Streptomyces venezuelae: one gene and its partners. The protein of the gene in region 3 interacts with the protein of the main gene of each other region in a pairwise test. Links are inferred from orthologs where the notes say so. Each region holds a gene or a part of one and is shown on either strand. Other genes may lie near its edges.

Region 1 (5,795 bases), 3.5 Mb from region 3 along the record:
GGGGCTGGCACCGACGCGCGGCTCACTCGCCACCACCGCATGCATGGAGACCCTTCAGGTGGGATACCTGCACGCCGTCGCCGCCGCGGCCGGCTGCTCGCTGTCCCAGCCCTTTCCGGACAACGGCATCGACTGGCACGTGAGCCACGGTTCGCCCGGACACACCGTCGACGACGAAGTCACCATCAAGGTGCAGCTCAAGTGCACCTACCAGATCCCTCCCCGCCCGCCGGGAAGCACGTTCTCCTTCACCCTCGACAACGACCACCTGGTGAAACTCGCCCGGACGCCCGTGTCCGTGCACAAGATCCTGGTCGTGATGCTCGTCCCGAGGGCCCAGGAGGACTGGCTGAGGGCGAGCCACGACCGGCTCGATCTGCGGCACTGCTGCTACTGGACCAACCTGGCCGGACACCCGGTCACGGGACGCCGCCGGACCACCGTGCGCATCCCGACGGCACGGATCTTCGACGACCGGGCGCTCTGCGAGATCATGACCCGGGTCGGCGTGGGAGGGAGACCTTGATGCACCGGTCCGCAGACGAACCAGGATTCGGGGAGGGGGACGGGGCCGGGCGCGGCCCCGTCCCCGTTCCGCCGCCCTACCGCCCCCACCCGGCGCCCGGCGACACCCCCGGCCACTGGACCGGGATCCCCGCCCCGCCCGCCGGGCCCTGGGCCGACGCCCACGGCGCACCCGACCCCGGCCGGGTCGACCCGCGCGTCCTCGGCGCCCTCCTCGCCCGCCACGGCTGGCGACGGCGCGGCGGTGCCGCCGGGCGCTACAGCCGCTGGACCCCGCCCGGCGGACCCGGCGGCGGCACGGGAAGCGGCGGCACGAGCCTGCTCGTCCCGGAGAGCCGGGCCTTCCCGGACTGCGAGGACCTGCTCGGCGAGGCGCTCGCCGCCCTCGCCCACAGCGGCACGCCCTCCGCGCGCGAGGTCCTCACCGGCCTCTCCGTCCCCAGCGACGAGATCCGCTGGTGGCGCGACGTCCCACCGGGCCCGGCCGGCACGGTCCCCTGGACGGTGCAGGAACAGCTCAGGTCGGCGGCCCGCCAGCTGCTCCTCGCGGGCGCCCTCGCCGTGCGCGGCCGGGCCGGCTACCACGGCGCCCGCCACCGCCGGCCGGCCCAGGCCTCCCTGGAGACGGTCGTCGTGGGCGCCGCCCCCGGCGGGCGCGGCCTGACCGCCTTCCTGCCCGTCCAGCCGGGCCGCCCGATCGCCGTCCGGCTCTACCACGCGCTCTACGCGGCCCGGGAGGCCACCGACTACCAGCGGGCCACCGGCGGCATGGAGGCCTTCGACGCCGCCGTCGAGGCCGGCGTCAGCCGCGAACTCACCGAGGCCCTCATCGCCCTGGTCCGGGGCACCGAGGGCGCCAGGGTCGCCCTCGAATGGGCCCCGGCCGCCGGAGCGCCCGAGGGGTGCGCGGCCCGCCCCGAACCCGTCGAGTTCTCGCCCGGCGACCTGCCCGCCCTGCGGGAGGCGAGCGCCCGCTATCTGACCGACGAGCCCTCCGTGCCGGTACGCATCACCGGGGCCGTCGTCCGCATGCGCCGCTCGGGGGCGCGCGGCGACGGCACCGTCCGGCTGCGCGTGCTCGGCGGGGCGGAGGTCCCGCACGTCCGCGTCACCCTCGGCGAGGAGGCGTACCGCACCGCCGTCCACGCCCATCTCGTCGGGCTGCCCATCCGGGTCGTGGGCCGCCTGGAGAGCCGGGGCGGCTTCCGGCGGCTGACCGACGCCGCCGAGGTCGTCCCCGTCCAGGTCGACGAGGCGGAGCGGGACCGGCTGATGAAGTCGCTCCACGAGAACCTCGACTTCTTCGAGGAGGCCTGCGGCCCGGACGAGGAGTGAGGGGCGGGGCGCCGGGCGCGGACCGGTGGCCCGGGGCACGGGGAGTGATCCCGGGCGCCGGGCAAGGCCGCGGGCGGCGGAAACCGTTTCGCGGGTGACCGGGTCGGATCGGTAAGATCGGCGGCGACGCGGCACCTCGTCTCTGCCGCGCACCGCCGGCGCCGGCACCTCGTGCCTGCCTGCGCCCCAATGGAAGAAGAACACCAGTGTCTGAAGTCCGTGTGACCGTCCAGTCCGCCTCGGAGGCAGAGGAGAGGGCGGTGAGCGCGGGCACCACCGCCGGTGCCCTCTTCGCCGACGACCGCACCGTCATCGCCGCCCGCGTCGGTGGCGAGCTGAAGGACCTCTCGTACGAGCTCGCCGAGGGCGATGTCGTCGAGGGCGTCGAGATCTCCTCCCCGGACGGTCTCGACATCCTGCGCCACTCCACCGCGCACGTCATGGCCCAGGCCGTGCAGGAGCTCTTCCCCGAGGCCAAGCTGGGCATCGGCCCGCCGGTCCGGGACGGCTTCTACTACGACTTCGACGTCGAGAAGCCCTTCACTCCCGAGGACCTCAAGGTCATCGAGAAGAAGATGCAGGAGATCCAGAAGCGCGGCCAGCGCTTCTCCCGCCGCGTGGTGACCGACGAGGCCGCCCGCGAGGAGCTCGCCGACGAGCCGTACAAGCTGGAGCTCATCGGCATCAAGGGCTCCGCGTCCACCGACGACGGCGCCAACGTCGAGGTCGGCGGCGGCGAGCTGAGCATCTACGACAACCTCGACGCCAAGACCGGCGAGCTGTGCTGGAAGGACCTCTGCCGCGGTCCCCACCTGCCGACCACCCGGAACATCCCGGCGTTCAAGCTCATGCGCAACGCCGCCGCCTACTGGCGCGGCAGCGAGAAGAACCCGATGCTCCAGCGCATCTACGGCACCGCCTGGCCGTCGAAGGACGAGCTGAAGGCCCACCTCGACTTCCTGGCCGAGGCCGAGAAGCGCGACCACCGCAAGCTCGGCAACGAGCTGGACCTCTTCTCCGTCCCGGACGAGATCGGCTCCGGCCTCGCGGTCTTCCACCCCAAGGGCGGCATCATCCGCCGGGTCATGGAGGACTACTCGCGCAAGCGCCACGAGGAGGAGGGCTACGAGTTCGTCTACTCGCCGCACGCCACCAAGGGCAAGCTGTTCGAGAAGTCGGGCCACCTGGACTGGTACGCCGAGGGCATGTACCCGCCCATGCAGCTCGACGAGGGCGTGGACTACTACCTCAAGCCCATGAACTGCCCGATGCACAACCTGATCTTCGACGCGCGCGGGCGCTCCTACCGTGAGCTGCCGCTGCGCCTGTTCGAGTTCGGCACCGTGTACCGGTACGAGAAGTCCGGCGTCGTGCACGGCCTGACCCGCGCCCGGGGCTTCACCCAGGACGACGCGCACATCTACTGCACCCGCGAGCAGATGGCGGAGGAGCTCGACAAGACCCTCACCTTCGTCCTCAACCTGCTCCGCGACTACGGTCTGAACGACTTCTACCTGGAGCTGTCCACCAAGGACCCGGAGAAGTTCGTCGGCTCCGACGAGGTGTGGGAGGAGGCCACCGCGGTCCTCCAGCAGGTCGCCGAGAAGCAGGGCCTCCCGCTGACCCCCGACCCGGGCGGCGCCGCGTTCTACGGCCCGAAGATCTCGGTGCAGGCGCGGGACGCCATCGGCCGTACCTGGCAGATGTCGACCGTGCAGCTCGACTTCAACCTGCCGGAGCGCTTCGACCTCGAGTACACCTCCCCGGACGGCACCAAGCAGCGCCCGGTCATGATCCACCGCGCGCTCTTCGGTTCCATCGAGCGCTTCTTCGCGGTGCTCCTCGAGCACTACGCGGGTGCGATGCCGCCGTGGCTGGCGCCGGTGCAGGCGACCGGTATCCCGATCGGCGACGCGCACGTCGACTACCTGCACGAGTTCGCCGCCAAGGCGAAGAAGCAGGGCCTGCGGGTGGACGTCGACTCCTCCTCGGACCGGATGCAGAAGAAGATCCGGAACGCGCAGAAGCAGAAGGTCCCGTTCATGATCATCGCGGGTGACGAGGACATGGCCGCCGGCGCCGTCTCCTTCCGCTACCGCGACGGTTCGCAGGAGAACGGCATCCCCGTCGACGAGGCCATCGCCAAGATCGCCAAGATCGTCGAGGACCGCGTCCAGGTCTGACGGGCCCGGAGCGAGTTCAGGAGGCCCCCGGGGAGTTCCCCGGGGGCCTTCCCCCGTTCCCCGTCTCCTCGTCCTTCTCGTCCTCCCGTCTGAACGCCTGGATCAGCCAGGACGAGAACGAACCCGTCACCGCGCCGAGGAGGGCGAGGCCGCAGGCCATCACGCCCACCGCCACCACCCTGCCCACGGGCGTCACCGGCACCACGTCGCCGTACCCCACCGTCGCGAGCGTGGCGCAGGTCCACCACACGGCGTCGCCGAAGGTGAGGATCGTGGCGCCGGGGGCGTCCGCCTCGTACCGGTAGACGGTGAGGGCGCCCGCGAAGCCGAGCAGGGCCACGGTGAGGCCGGAGTAGACCATCACGCGCGCGTAGAGGCCGAGGCGCGGCTCGTCGTGGCGGCGCTGGATCTGGTTGTAGATGTCGACCATCCGCACCGGCCGCAGCAGCGGCAGGATCACGACCACCGTGTCGAGGAGGTGGGTGCGGAGGAAACGGAGCGGGCCGAGGCCGCTGAGCCGGAGCCGTACCGCGTAGTCCGCGACGAAGAGGGCCCAGGAGGCGAGGGTGACCGCGAGGATGAGGTCGAGCCAGCCCTCGGACAGGTGGTGATGGGCGAGGATGCGCACCGCGTAGCCGGCCAGGTAGACCACGGAGGCCACCGCGAGCGGCACCTCCATACGGCGGTCCCAGCGCTCCAGCCGGGGCGGGTTCGGTGACCTGTCGCTCATCGGATCAGCATGGCGGCTGCATGGATCTTCCGCCCCGGCGACACGTTCCGAACGGGCGACGCAATATGCTGCACAGCATGACGACTGAGCCGGAGCAGCAGATCGGAGTCGGGACGCGGGACGCGTTCCAGCGACTGTGGACGCCTCACCGGATGGCGTACATCCAGGGTGAGAACAAGCCGACCGGACCGGGTGCCGACGACGGCTGTCCGTTCTGCTCGATTCCGTCGAAGTCCGACGAGGACGGGCTGGTGATCGCCCGCGGCGAGAGCGTGTACGCGGTCCTCAACCTCTACCCGTACAACGGCGGCCACCTCATGGTCGTCCCCTACCGGCACGTCGCCGACTACACGGACCTGGACGCGGCGGAGACGGCGGAGCTCGCCGACCTGACCAAGCGCGCGATGGTCGCGCTGCGGACGGCCTCGGGTGCGCACGGCTTCAACATCGGCATGAACCAGGGCGCCGTCGCGGGCGCGGGGATCGCCGCGCACCTGCACCAGCACGTGGTGCCGCGCTGGGGCGGCGACACCAACTTCATGCCGGTCGTCGGGCACACCAAGGTGCTTCCGCAGTTGCTCGCGGACACCCGGAAGATGCTGGCCGACGCCTGGCCGGCCACCATCTGATCCGTCCGTCCGTACGGGTGACCCGGGTCAGGCGTCGTAGACGTCGGCCTTCTTCGGGCCCGGGTCCTGGACGGCGCCGCCGAGGAACATCGACCGGTTGGTGAAGCGCTCCGTGTCCACCCCGTGGTCGTCGAGCATCCTCACGGTCGCGGCGTGCACGGCCCGCAGTACCGGCGTGGCCATGCGGATGGCGTCGTCGGCCATGAAGCGGTTCTTCCAGAGCGGGCCGGCCCAGACGTGCCGGAGCCCGAAGGGCTCGGGCAGGACCATCTTGCCGCCGAGGAACTCCAGGACCGGCGGATACCAGGTCAGCGGGGCGCGCACGGCGAGCCGGACGATGTCGTCGGTCTCCAGGAGCGGCTGCTGGATCTCCCGCGTCTCCCAGAAGCGGAC
Region 2 (5,839 bases), 120 kb from region 3 along the record:
GCTGCTGAGCCTGCTAGACCGGGAGGACACCAGGGCGGCGACCGCGCTGCGCGAGCTGTGCCCGCCGGACCGCCGTCCCTCCCTCGTGGCCGCACTGGCCGACGCCCGGCGCCGGGCGGGACTGTCCCGGGCGGACACGGACGCCCTGGCGGGCCTCGGTATCGACGTCGGCGCGATCGTGGCGCGGGTGGAGGAGGCCCACGGCGAGGGCGCGCTGACCGGCGACCGCAAGGACTCCGGGTGGTGGTCGGGCCGCCGGACCTTCTCCCGGGAGGCCAAGACCGTCCTGGAACAGTCCCTGCGGGTGGCCCTGGCCCGCAAGGACCGGGAGATCGGCGACGAGCACATCCTCCTGGCGCTCACCATGACCGGCGGCGTCGTCGCGGAGGCCCTGGCCGACCACGGCGTGACGTACTCCTCCGTGGACACCGCGGTCCCCGGCACGAAGGGCCCCTGACCCGCACCCTGCGGGCGCCGGAGGCTATCAGCCCGCGCTGACGCGCCTCACGACGTCCCGCGCCGCTCCACCACGCCCCGGACGAACGCCGCCTGCCCCGCGTGCTGGAGGTCGTCCGCGATCACCGAGACCAGGCGGACGCCGAGGGTGACCGGGGGGTCCCAGGCGGTGTCGACGATCCGGCCCAGGTCCGCGTTGGTCACCGTCCCGATCAGCTCCACCGTCCGCGCGTGCACGGCGTCGTGGTAGCCGAGCAGCAGCTCCGCCGACGCGCGCACCGCGCCGACCTGGGCGCTCGTCTGGCCGTAACCGGTGGCCCGCCGGGAGAAGGGCAGGTCGAAGCGGGTCTCCCAGCCGTCCGACACCCACAGCTGCGCCGTGTCGAAGGCGTCCGCGAGGTGGTCGTCCTGGATCCGGGTGAGGTGCCAGACGAGCCAGGCGACCGAGTTGGCGTCCGGGTCGATCCGGGCGGCGAGCTCGTCCTCCGTCAGCCCTTCCACGGCCTCGTGGACGGCCTCGCGGATCCGTCCGAACGAGTCGACCAGCAGACCTGCGCTGGTCACGGGATGCACGGGATGCACGGGATGCACGGGATGCACGGGGTTCACGGGAGTCTCCTCTCCGCCCTCCACCCCTCCAGCACCGCTTCGACGTCGAAGAGCGTCAGGTTCAGCGGCGGTCCGGCCGGCGGCCGGGCGAGGGCTTCGGCGATCTTGGTGTTGATCTCGCCGAGGATCCGGCGGACCTGGCTCTCCGAGACGGCCGCGGCCACCGCCTCCACCGCGTCCTCGGCCTCCTTGCGCAGCGCCAGCGAGGGAGGCAGCACGGACGCGCCCTCGCTGTGCATCTTGCCCTTGATCCACCACAGCTCGTCGTACGGGGCGGAGTCGTCGGGCAGCGGCTTCCCGAAACCGGCCAGGCTGCGGAACTCGCCGCGCTCCGAGGCCTCCCGGATCTGCTTGTCGACGAACGACTCGAAGCTCACACCCGGCGGTTTCCGTTCGGTCATGTGTCCAGCCTACGTAACGACGACCGTACGAGTGTGGGTCTCGCGGACTACTACGGCACCCGGTCTTCCGGCACGCTGTGGTCCGTTCAACGCGCGTCGACCCCTGTCCCCGTTCGGTTCCTGGAGGATGCATGCGTGCCCGGATCACCCCGCTAGGCACCCTGCTCGCGCTCGTCGCGGGCCTGCTCACCGCGCTCGTCACGACCACCCCCGCCCAGGCCGCGCCGCTCTTCAAGGCGCCCTACCCCTGCGGCCAGAAATGGACCTACGGCCACCACTCCGCCGAGGTCCGCCAGGCCCTCGACTTCATCCGCGCCGACGGCGGCAGCACGGCCGGCACCCCGGTCCTCGCCTCCGCGTCCGGTAGCGCCTACCGCTACTCGCAGCCGAGCGGCGCGGGCAACTACATCGTGGTCGACCACGGCAGCGGCTGGAAGACGTACTACTTCCACCTCAACGCCTACTCCGTCGCCAACGGCGCCCGGGTCGCCCAGGGGCAGCAGATCGGAACCACCGGCTCCACCGGCAACAGCTCGGGCGCCCACATCCACTACGAGCAGCTCTACAACGGCGTCGGCCAGCCCATCGTCATCAACGGCACCTCCCTCGCCCCCTACCCGGGCTCCTACGGCTCCAAGTACCTGACGAGCGACAACGGCTGCTCGGGCGGCGGTGGCGGGAAGTACTGGGTCGACACCTTCGCCAACGCCACGGGCTACGCCCAGGCCAACACCAACGACGCCCAGGGCGTGCTGAACGCGGGCACGAACTACGTCTACTGCAAGGTCTGGGGCCAGGAGGTCCGGGACGCCTCCGGAAACTTCAACCACTGGTGGCTGCGGACCGACCTCGACACCGTCTACGCCGGCAAGAACGGATACGGAGCGTACGTGTCCGCCTACTACCTGTCGCGCTGGGGCGACGACGAGGCCCGTGACAACAACGGCGCCACCATCCCCAACTGCTGAGTACCCGGAAAGAGGATCGGAAAGAGGCCCCGAAAGAGGCAGGAGCCCCGCTCGTGCCGAGGCACGGAGCGGGGCTCCTTGGGTACTGCTCTAGTCCAGCGCTGACGCCGACCCGGGCACCTTAGGCCGGGGTGACGTTCTCCGCCTGCGGGCCCTTCGGGCCCTGCGTGACGTCGAAGGTCACGAGCTGGTTCTCCTCGAGCGAACGGAAGCCGTTCGCGTTGATCGCGGAGTAGTGGACGAAGACATCCGGGCCGCCGCCGTCCTGGGCGATGAAGCCGAAGCCCTTTTCAGCGTTGAACCACTTCACGGTTCCGGTAGCCATGAGCCCTCCTATGGGCCAAAGGGTCGCCCTGCTCCAGAACCTGCAAACAAGTCTGAAAACTACAAAAGCCTGCGGGTCACATGCTCCGCAGGCTCTGTACTGCAAGGGAAACCAAACTGCAACTTGCGAACGAGCCTAGCACGCAGGACGCGGCGGGCGGTAGAGGGAAAGATCACGTCGTCCGCATGTTTGATCTGCGGTTCCTTACCCACTGCGGACGTGTCGCGCGCCCCGGCGATGCCCGCCGTACGGGACGGGTCTAGCCTCGCGATGTGGACAATGCAACCGATGACCACCAGCGCAGCCGGCCCCGCGTCGGACACATCCAGTTCCTGAACTGCCTGCCCCTTTACTGGGGGCTCGCGAGGACCGGAACGCTGCTCGATCTCGAGCTCACGAAGGACACCCCGGAGAAGCTCAGCGAGCGCCTCGTCAGAGGCGACCTCGACGTCGGTCCCATCACCCTCGTCGAGTACCTCCGCAACGCGGAGGACCTCGTCGCCCTGCCCGACATCGCCGTCGGCTGCGACGGTCCCGTCATGTCGTGCGTGATCGTCTCCCAGCGGCCGCTCCGGGAGCTGGACGGGGCCCGGGTGGCGCTCGGTTCCACCTCCCGCACCTCGGTGCGCCTCGCGCAGCTGCTGCTCGCCGAGCAGTACGGGGTGAAGCCCGACTACTACACGTGCCCGCCCGACCTCGGCGTGATGATGCAGGAGGCGGACGCGGCGGTCCTCATCGGCGACGCCGCGCTCCGGGCCTCGCTGCACGACGCCCCCCGCCTCGGGCTCCAGGTCCACGACCTGGGCCTGATGTGGAAGGAGTGGACCGGGCTGCCCTTCGTCTTCGCCGTGTGGGCGGCGCGCAAGGACTACCTGGCCCGTGAGCCGGAGACCGTCCGCGAGGTGCACCAGGCGTTCCTGGCCTCGCGCGACCTCTCCCTCGAAGAGGTCGCCAAGGTCGCCGAGCAGGCCGCCCGCTGGGAGACCTTCGACGCGGAGCTCCTGGAGCGGTACTTCCGTACGCTCGACTTCCGCTTCGGCCCGGAGCAGCTCGCGGGCGTCCGGGAGTTCGCCCGCCGCACCGGCCCGACGACCGGCTTCCCGGCCGACGTCCGCGTGGAGCTGCTGGCGCCGAGCACCCTGCGGCAGCCGTGAGAAGCCCTGGCGTACGCTGGTTCGGTCGTTCAGAACCCCTCCGAAAGGGACGCACCCGGTGACCGAGAAGGCCGAACTGCAGTCCGTTCTCGACCGCGCAGCCGCGGGTGGCCGGATCACCCCCGAGGAGGCGCTCGACCTGTACCGCTCGGCGCCGCTGCACGCGCTGGGCGCCGCCGCCGACGCCGTGCGCCGCCGCAGGTACGCGGGGACCGAGCACATCGCGACGTACATCATCGAGCGGAACATCAACTACACGAACGTCTGTGTGACGGCGTGCAAGTTCTGCGCGTTCTACGCCGCGCCGAAGGACACGAAGAAGGGCTGGACCCGGGACCTCGACGACATCCTGCGCCGCTGCGCGGAGACCGTGGAGCTCGGCGGCACCCAGATCATGTTCCAGGGCGGTCACCACCCGGACTTCGGCGTCGAGTACTACGAGAAGCACTTCGCGGCCATCAAGAAGGACTTCCCGCAGCTCGTCATCCACTCCCTCGGCGCCTCCGAGGTCGAGCACATGGCCCGGATCTCCGGCGTCTCCGTCGAGGAGGCGATCACCCGCATCCACGCCGCCGGCCTCGACTCCTTCGCGGGCGCCGGCGCCGAGCTGCTCCCCGAGCGGCCGCGCAAGGCCATCGCCCCGCTCAAGGAGAGCGGCGAGCGCTGGCTGGAGATCATGGAGATCGCCCACAAGCTGGGCGTCGAGTCCACCTCCACGATGCTGATGGGCACCGGCGAGACGAACGCCGAGCGGATCGAGCACCTGCGCATGATCCGTGACGTGCAGGACCGGACGGGCGGCTTCCGGGCCTTCATCCCGTACACCTACCAGCCCGAGAACAACCACCTCAAGGGCCGTACGCACGCCACGCTCTTCGAGTACCTGCGCATGATCTCGATCGCGCGGCTCTTCCTCGACAACATCGCGCACATCCAGGGCTCGTGGCTCACCACGGGCAAGGAGATCGGCCAGCTGACCCTGCACTACGGCGCGGACGACCTCGGCTCGATCATGCTGGAGGAGAACGTCGTCTCCTCGGCGGGTGCCAAGCACCGCTCCAACCTGCGCGAGATGATCGACATGATCCGCACGGCGGACCGCGTCCCGGCGCAGCGCACCACCACGTACGAGCACATCGTCGTCCACGACGACCCGGCGAACGACCCGGTGGACGAGCGCGTCGCCTCGCACATCTCGTCCACGGCGATCGAGGGCGGCACGGCGCACCCGGAGCTGAAGCTCCTCGACGCGAACTGAGGCCGTCGTGCTGACGATCCACGTTGCCGAGGCGACACCCGAGACCGCCGTCCTGGTCGACGGCGAGCTCGTCGCCGCCGTCGGCCCGTACGAGGACCTGGTCGCCGTCCGGCGCGAGGCGCGGTTGCGGCGGTGGCCCGGCATCCTCACGTCCGGTCTGCTCAACCCGTACGCGCCCGAGCTCCTCGAAGGCATGTACCACCCGGACCCCCGGGAGGCCGAGGGTTTCGGCACCGAGCCGATCACGGGGGAGCGGGCGCAGCGGATCTTCCGGATGGACGCCTCCCGCCGGGGCGCCTCCGCGCGCCGCGGCGTGCAGCGGCTCCTCGCGCACGGGACGGTCGCGGTGGCGGGCGAGCTCCGCAGCCAGGCGGCGGCGGACGCCGTGCGCCGGGCCGGCCTGGCGGTGGGCCGCCGTCCCGACAAGCTCCCGGGCGGCCCGTCCTTCTCGCCGGTGCCGCTGATCCTGCTGCCCGGCCTGGCACCGGGCGGCCCGGCCCGCTTCGCCGTCTTCGACGTCCCGGACCGGACCGCCCTGGTCCGCCTCGGCGCGTCGACCTGCGTCGCCACCGTGATCGGCGGCCGACTGGTCTACCGCGCCCGCTGACCCGACCCGAAGGCCGTTTCGGGCGTCCCCAGGGGCGGCTCCGGCAACTCCATCGGGCGCG
Region 3 (5,789 bases):
GTAGCAGCGCTCATACGGCCCATGGTCCCAGACCGGATCAGGGCCCGGCACACAGGTTTCAAGGACCGGACAGGAACGGTCATTACCGGTCGTACGCCCGTCCGAGAGCAGGTCGGCGTGGTTTCTGTTCGACGCGGACCCCCATGACCACGTATGCTCACTCCTCGTTGGCCCGCACCGACCACATCTCACGATGCGGTACGTTGAGGGGCACCAACAAAGGGTCGTAGCTCAATTGGTAGAGCACCGGTCTCCAAAACCGGCGGTTGGGGGTTCAAGTCCCTCCGGCCCTGCTACACACACCGCCAGGTGTTGTGCGCATGTACGTACTTCATTGCACCGCCGTGCGGCTCCATCCCGGGCGCGGCACGGCCGACCCGGAATCAGGTGAGAGATCGTGACGGACGCCGTAGGCTCCATCGACATGCCTGATGCCGATGACGAGGCCTCCGAGTCGAAGAAGAAGACTCGCAAGGGCGGCAAGCGCGGCAAGAAGGGCCCTCTGGGCCGTCTCGCGCTCTTCTACCGCCAGATCGTCGCGGAGCTCCGCAAGGTCGTCTGGCCCACTCGCAGCCAGCTGACGTCGTACACCACTGTGGTGATTATCTTCGTCGTCATCATGATCGGCCTTGTCACCGTGATTGACTATGGCTTCCAGGAAGCAGTCAAGTACGTCTTCGGCTGACTTTTTGTTCCACCCCATCTGTATCGCAGGAAGAAGCAGCCACCGTGTCTGACGCGAACCTGAACGACGCCTTCGAGTCCGAGTCCGTCGAGGACGAGCTGGACATCGTCGAGGCCGCCGACGAGGACCAGGCCGACGCTGCTGACGACGCTGCGGGCGACGCCGCCGAGGAAGCCGCTCTCCACGCCGAGGCCGACGAGGACGAGGCTGACGCCGAGGAGTCCGACGAGGACGCCGAGGAAGAGGAGTCGGACGAGTCCGACGCCGAGGAGTCCGACGAGGCCGAGGACGCCGAGGACGAGACCGAGGAGGAGGCCGAGCCGGCCGCCCCGGTCGACCCGGTCGCCGCGCTTCGCGAGGAGCTCCGCACCCTCCCCGGCGAGTGGTACGTCATCCACACCTACGCGGGCTACGAGAAGCGCGTGAAGGCCAACCTCGAGCAGCGTGCCGTCTCGCTCAACGTCGAGGACTTCATCTACCAGGCCGAGGTCCCCGAGGAAGAGATCGTCCAGATCAAGGGCGGCGAGCGGAAGAACGTCAAGCAGAACAAGCTTCCCGGTTACGTTCTCGTCCGCATGGACCTGACGAACGAGTCCTGGGGCGTCGTCCGCAACACCCCCGGCGTCACCGGCTTCGTGGGCAACGCCTACGACCCGTACCCGCTGACCCTGGACGAGATCGTCAAGATGCTCGCCCCGGAGGCCGAGGAGAAGGCCGCCCGCGAGGCCGCCGAGGCCGAGGGCAAGCCCGCCCCCGCCCGCAAGCTGGAGGTCCAGGTTCTGGACTTCGAGGTCGGCGACTCGGTCACGGTCACGGACGGTCCCTTCGCGACCCTCCAGGCCACGATCAACGAGATCAACCCGGACTCGAAGAAGGTCAAGGGCCTCGTCGAGATCTTCGGTCGCGAGACCCCGGTCGAGCTGAGCTTCGACCAGATCCAGAAGAACTGATCTCACCGTCTTCCGACCAGGTCAGAGTGGCTCTCACAGCCGCTCTGACCTGCTCGGTTTTTAGCCGCGCGTCTATACCCGTTATCGTTGTGCGGTATGCCTGCATCCGGATGACCGGAAGGCGGGCTGAACACTCTCACTAGGACCCGGAGAGAGCAATGCCTCCCAAGAAGAAGAAGGTCACGGGGCTTATCAAGCTCCAGATCAACGCCGGCGCGGCCAACCCGGCCCCGCCGGTCGGCCCCGCGCTGGGTCAGCACGGCGTCAACATCATGGAGTTCTGCAAGGCCTACAACGCCGCGACCGAGTCGCAGCGTGGCATGGTCGTGCCGGTGGAGATCACGGTCTACGAGGACCGCACCTTCACCTTCATCACGAAGACTCCGCCGGCCGCGAAGCTGATCCTCAAGGCCGCTGGTGTGGACAAGGGCTCCGGCGAGCCGCACAAGACCAAGGTCGCCAAGCTCACGGCCGCCCAGGTCCGCGAGATCGCCACGGTCAAGCTCCCCGACCTGAACGCCAACGACCTGGACGCCGCGTCCAAGATCATCGCTGGCACCGCCCGCTCCATGGGCATCACGGTCGAGGGCTGATCACCCCCCCTCGTGACCTCAGTGGTAGGGCCGGCGCGGCCCGCACCACGACTCCATACCTGAACCAACAGGAGAAGCAGTGAAGCGCAGCAAGGCTCTCCGCACCGCGGACGCCAAGGTCGACCGCGAGCGGAACTACGCGCCCCTCGAGGCCGTCCGTCTCGCCAAGGACACCGCCACCACGAAGTTCGACGGCACCGTCGAGGTCGCCTTCCGCCTGGGTGTCGACCCGCGCAAGGCCGACCAGATGGTCCGTGGCACCGTGAACCTTCCGCACGGCACCGGCAAGACCGCCCGGGTCCTGGTCTTCGCGACCGGTGACCGTGCCGAGGCCGCGATCGCCGCGGGCGCCGACATCGTCGGCTCCGACGAGCTCATCGACGAGATCTCCAAGGGCAACCGCCTGAACGAGTTCGACGCCGTTGTGGCCACCCCGGACCTCATGGGCAAGGTCGGCCGCCTCGGCCGCGTCCTCGGCCCGCGTGGTCTCATGCCGAACCCCAAGGTCGGCACCGTCACCCCCGATGTCGCGAAGGCTGTCAACGACATCAAGGGCGGCAAGATCGAGTTCCGCGTCGACAAGCACTCGAACCTGCACTTCATCATCGGCAAGGTCTCCTTCGACGAGACGAAGCTGGTCGAGAACTACGCCGCGGCCCTGGACGAGATCCTTCGTCTGAAGCCGTCCGCCGCCAAGGGCCGCTACATCAAGAAGGCGACCCTGACGACGACGATGGGCCCCGGCATCCCGCTGGACTCCAACCGCACCCGTAACCTCCTCGTCGAGGAGGACCCGGCCGCGGTCTGAACCTCACCGGTTCACTGAGTGGTCAACAGGCCCTCGCCTCTCCCTCGGAGAGGCGAGGGCCTGTTTTTTGTTACGGTTCAAGGGACCGTAAAGAAAATCAAGGGGTGGGGAACGCTCATGAACATGTCCGCATGGAAGCGCGCGGGCGTCGCCCTGACGGCCACGGCCGTCGTGGCGGGTGTCGCGGGATGTCAGGACGGCGGGGACGCCAAGTCGGGTGCCGGGGTGAAGAGCCACGGGGACGTCACGAAGGTCATCCAGGCCGCGTACGAGAAGACCTCCGCGGCCAAGGCGGCCAAGGTCAAGATGACGATGACCATGTCCGGTGTCGGCGCGGACTCGGGCACCGCCGAGCTGACCGGTGTCCAGGGCTGGGACCCCGCGGTCATGGACATCACGGTGAAGGGCTCCATGCTCGCCGCGGGCGACCCCGACGCCCCCGAGCAGGTCCGCATGATCATGGCCGACAACGTCATGTACCTGGACATGGGCGCGAAGCAGGCCGCCGAGATGGACGGCAAGCGCTGGATGAAGCTGGACATGAAGGCGGCCGCCGAGGCCTCCGGCGACAAGGCGCTCCAGAAGCAGATGACCGGTGGCCTGGAGAGCATGAACCAGGACCCGGCCCAGCAGCTCGCGCTGCTCCTCGACTCCCCGAACCTGAAGCACGTCGGCGCCGCGAAGATCAACGGCATGGAGACCCAGCACTACAAGGGCACGCTCACCGTCGAGCAGATGCTCGCCGCCAACGAGTCGTCCAAGCTCCTCTCCAAGAAGGACCACGACGCCCTCATCGCCAACGTCAAGAAGATGGGCATGAAGGGGTACGACACCCAGGTCTGGGTCAACGAGGACGGCCTCCCGGCGCGCATGGACGTCGGCATGACCATGGCCGAGGGCTCGATGAAGATGCGGGCCGACTACAGCGACTACGGCACCCAGGCCACCGTCCAGGCGCCGCCGGCCAAGGACACCGTGGACCTGTTCAAGATGCTCAAGGAGCTCGGCGCCGGCCTCGGCGAAGGCGCCGCGCAGGGCTGATTTGCCCGAACCGGAACGTGTCACGTAAGCTTCCACAGAAGCCAAAGACCGCTGGTCGTTGCTGTGCCCTTACCGGGTGCGGTGGCCGAAGGATCCGCTGACAACGGACGACCCGCGCAGGTGACTGTGGAAGGTTCCCGGACTCGTCCGGTCGAGCTAAGCCCCGTGCGCCTGCGCCGGGGCGTTTTGTTTTGTTCAGCCACCTTCTGAGCGGTCCTCATCACCCGGAAGGAGGCCGAAGCACTATGCCGACGCCCAACAAGGCTGCATCGGTGGCCGAGCTCAAGGACGCGTTCCAGAGCTCCAACGCCGCCGTGCTGACCGAGTACCGGGGTCTCACCGTTGCGCAGCTCAAGACGCTGCGTCGTTCGCTCGGTGAGAACGCCCAGTACGCCGTGGTGAAGAACACGCTGACCAAGATTGCGGCCAACGAGGCCGGGATCACCGCACTGGACGAGCACTTCGCTGGTCCGACCGCGGTCGCCTTCGTCACCGGTGACCCGGTGGAGTCGGCGAAGGCCCTGCGTGACTTCGCCAAGGAGAACCCGAACCTCATCATCAAGGCCGGTGTCCTTGACGGTAAGGCTCTCTCCGCCGACGACATCAAGAAGCTTGCGGACCTCGAGTCCCGCGAGGTTCTGCTCAGCAAGCTGGCCGGCGCGTTCAAGGGCAAGCAGTCTCAGGCTGCCTCGCTCTTCCAGGCGCTGCCGTCGAAGTTCGTCCGCACTGCGGAAGCGCTTCGCGTCAAGCTCGCCGAGCAGGGCGGTGCCGAGTAATTCGGCTCGCGCATTGATCCGCGTCGCCTAGTACGCGGGTCGTAGCGGGCCGTTACGCCCGCCTCTATAGACACATCGGCACCTGCCGAATTAGTGGAAGGATCGCCCATCATGGCGAAGCTCTCTCAGGACGACCTCCTCGCCCAGTTCGAGGAGATGACCCTCATCGAGCTCTCCGAGTTCGTGAAGGCCTTCGAGGAGAAGTTCGACGTCACCGCCGCCGCGGCCGTCGCCGTTGCCGGTCCGGCCGGCCCGGGCGCCGTTGCCGAGGCCGCCGAGGAGCAGGACGAGTTCGACGTCATCCTCGATGGCGCGGGCGACAAGAAGATCCAGGTCATCAAGGTCGTGCGTGAGCTCACCTCCCTGGGCCTCAAGGAGGCCAAGGACCTCGTCGACGGCACCCCGAAGGCCGTCCTCGAGAAGGTCGCGAAGGACGTTGCCGAGAAGGCCGCCGAGTCCCTCAAGGCCGCCGGCGCCTCCGTCACGGTCAAGTAAGACCGTTTCGGCTCGCTGAGCTGACTCCTGCCCCCGTGTAACGCGGGAGCACCGAAAGGCGATCACCCTTGTGGGTGGTCGCCTTTCGGCGTTCCCCGGGAAGGGCGTGGCGGGGGACCCGAGGGCCGCCGGGAGCGGAGTATGGTGATCTTCGCCGTGCGCCCCGCACACCGGGGGGCCTTGACGAACCGCACGCAGCGCGCAATTCTCAGGACGCGTCGTCACAACGATCCGTATCCGAGGCATGGATCGACGGCTGAACGGGCAGTATCGAGGTGCGTCACACGGCGCGAGGTACCGCGGAGTTGAGAGCAACGAGGGTCGCGAATTATTCGCCCTGGACATCAGTGAGCCAAGTGGCTACACTGACCCTTTGCGCTGCCTGTTAGCTGCCCCCTGCCCGTCACCAGGGGCATACCTTCGCATCCGCTACTCGGACCG

The links.
Region 1: the proteins of rplA (region 3) and thrS interact in binary tests that used the Escherichia coli proteins (3 or more experiments, as listed by UniProt). The link is inferred for Streptomyces venezuelae from one-to-one orthologs.
Region 2: the proteins of rplA (region 3) and DEJ46_RS16560 interact in binary tests that used the Escherichia coli proteins (3 or more experiments, as listed by UniProt). The link is inferred for Streptomyces venezuelae from one-to-one orthologs.

Annotation. Positions count from the first base shown.
Region 1 is NZ_CP029194.1:7,079,533-7,085,327, forward strand. Bases 1,656-4,554 are described here. They hold thrS (threonine--tRNA ligase), read left to right. Parts: upstream 1,656-2,066; coding sequence 2,067-4,043; downstream 4,044-4,554. Other genes in these bases: DEJ46_RS32405 (hypothetical protein), read left to right, coding at 1,656-1,860; DEJ46_RS32415 (potassium channel family protein), read right to left, coding at 4,060-4,554. Outside these bases: DEJ46_RS32400 (DUF4365 domain-containing protein), read left to right, coding at 1-526; more of DEJ46_RS32405, read left to right, coding at 526-1,655; more of DEJ46_RS32415, read right to left, coding at 4,555-4,773; DEJ46_RS32420 (HIT family protein), read left to right, coding at 4,839-5,402; DEJ46_RS32425 (hypothetical protein), read right to left, coding at 5,430-5,795. UniProt on the Escherichia coli protein: Catalyzes the attachment of threonine to tRNA(Thr) in a two-step reaction: L-threonine is first activated by ATP to form Thr-AMP and then transferred to the acceptor end of tRNA(Thr). The rate-limiting step is amino acid activation in the presence of tRNA.
Region 2 is NZ_CP029194.1:3,679,560-3,685,398, reverse strand. The notes cover bases 1,158-4,100. They hold DEJ46_RS16560 (cold-shock protein), read right to left. Parts: upstream 2,760-4,100; coding sequence 2,556-2,759; downstream 1,158-2,555. Other genes in these bases: mqnC (cyclic dehypoxanthinyl futalosine synthase), read left to right, coding at 3,972-4,100; DEJ46_RS16555 (menaquinone biosynthetic enzyme MqnA/MqnD family protein), read left to right, coding at 3,032-3,913; DEJ46_RS16565 (M23 family metallopeptidase), read left to right, coding at 1,598-2,434; DEJ46_RS16570 (DUF1992 domain-containing protein), read right to left, coding at 1,158-1,466. Also shown: DEJ46_RS16580 (Clp protease N-terminal domain-containing protein), read left to right, coding at 1-457; DEJ46_RS16575 (mycothiol transferase), read right to left, coding at 505-1,020; more of DEJ46_RS16570, read right to left, coding at 1,062-1,157; more of mqnC, read left to right, coding at 4,101-5,171; DEJ46_RS16545 (hypothetical protein), read left to right, coding at 5,179-5,778; DEJ46_RS16540 (hypothetical protein), read right to left, coding at 5,763-5,839.
Region 3 is NZ_CP029194.1:3,559,479-3,565,267, reverse strand. The notes cover bases 1,279-4,171. They hold rplA (50S ribosomal protein L1), read left to right. Parts: upstream 1,279-2,307; coding sequence 2,308-3,036; downstream 3,037-4,171. Other genes in these bases: DEJ46_RS15890 (hypothetical protein), read left to right, coding at 3,154-4,077; rplK (50S ribosomal protein L11), read left to right, coding at 1,794-2,228; nusG (transcription termination/antitermination protein NusG), read left to right, coding at 1,279-1,635. Outside these bases: DEJ46_RS15920 (pyridoxal phosphate-dependent aminotransferase), read right to left, coding at 1-14; preprotein translocase subunit SecE, read left to right, coding at 398-685; more of nusG, read left to right, coding at 730-1,278; rplJ (50S ribosomal protein L10), read left to right, coding at 4,323-4,853; rplL (50S ribosomal protein L7/L12), read left to right, coding at 4,965-5,348. UniProt on the Escherichia coli protein: One of the primary rRNA binding proteins, it binds very close to the 3'-end of the 23S rRNA. Forms part of the L1 stalk. It is often not seen in high-resolution crystal structures, but can be seen in cryo_EM and 3D reconstruction models.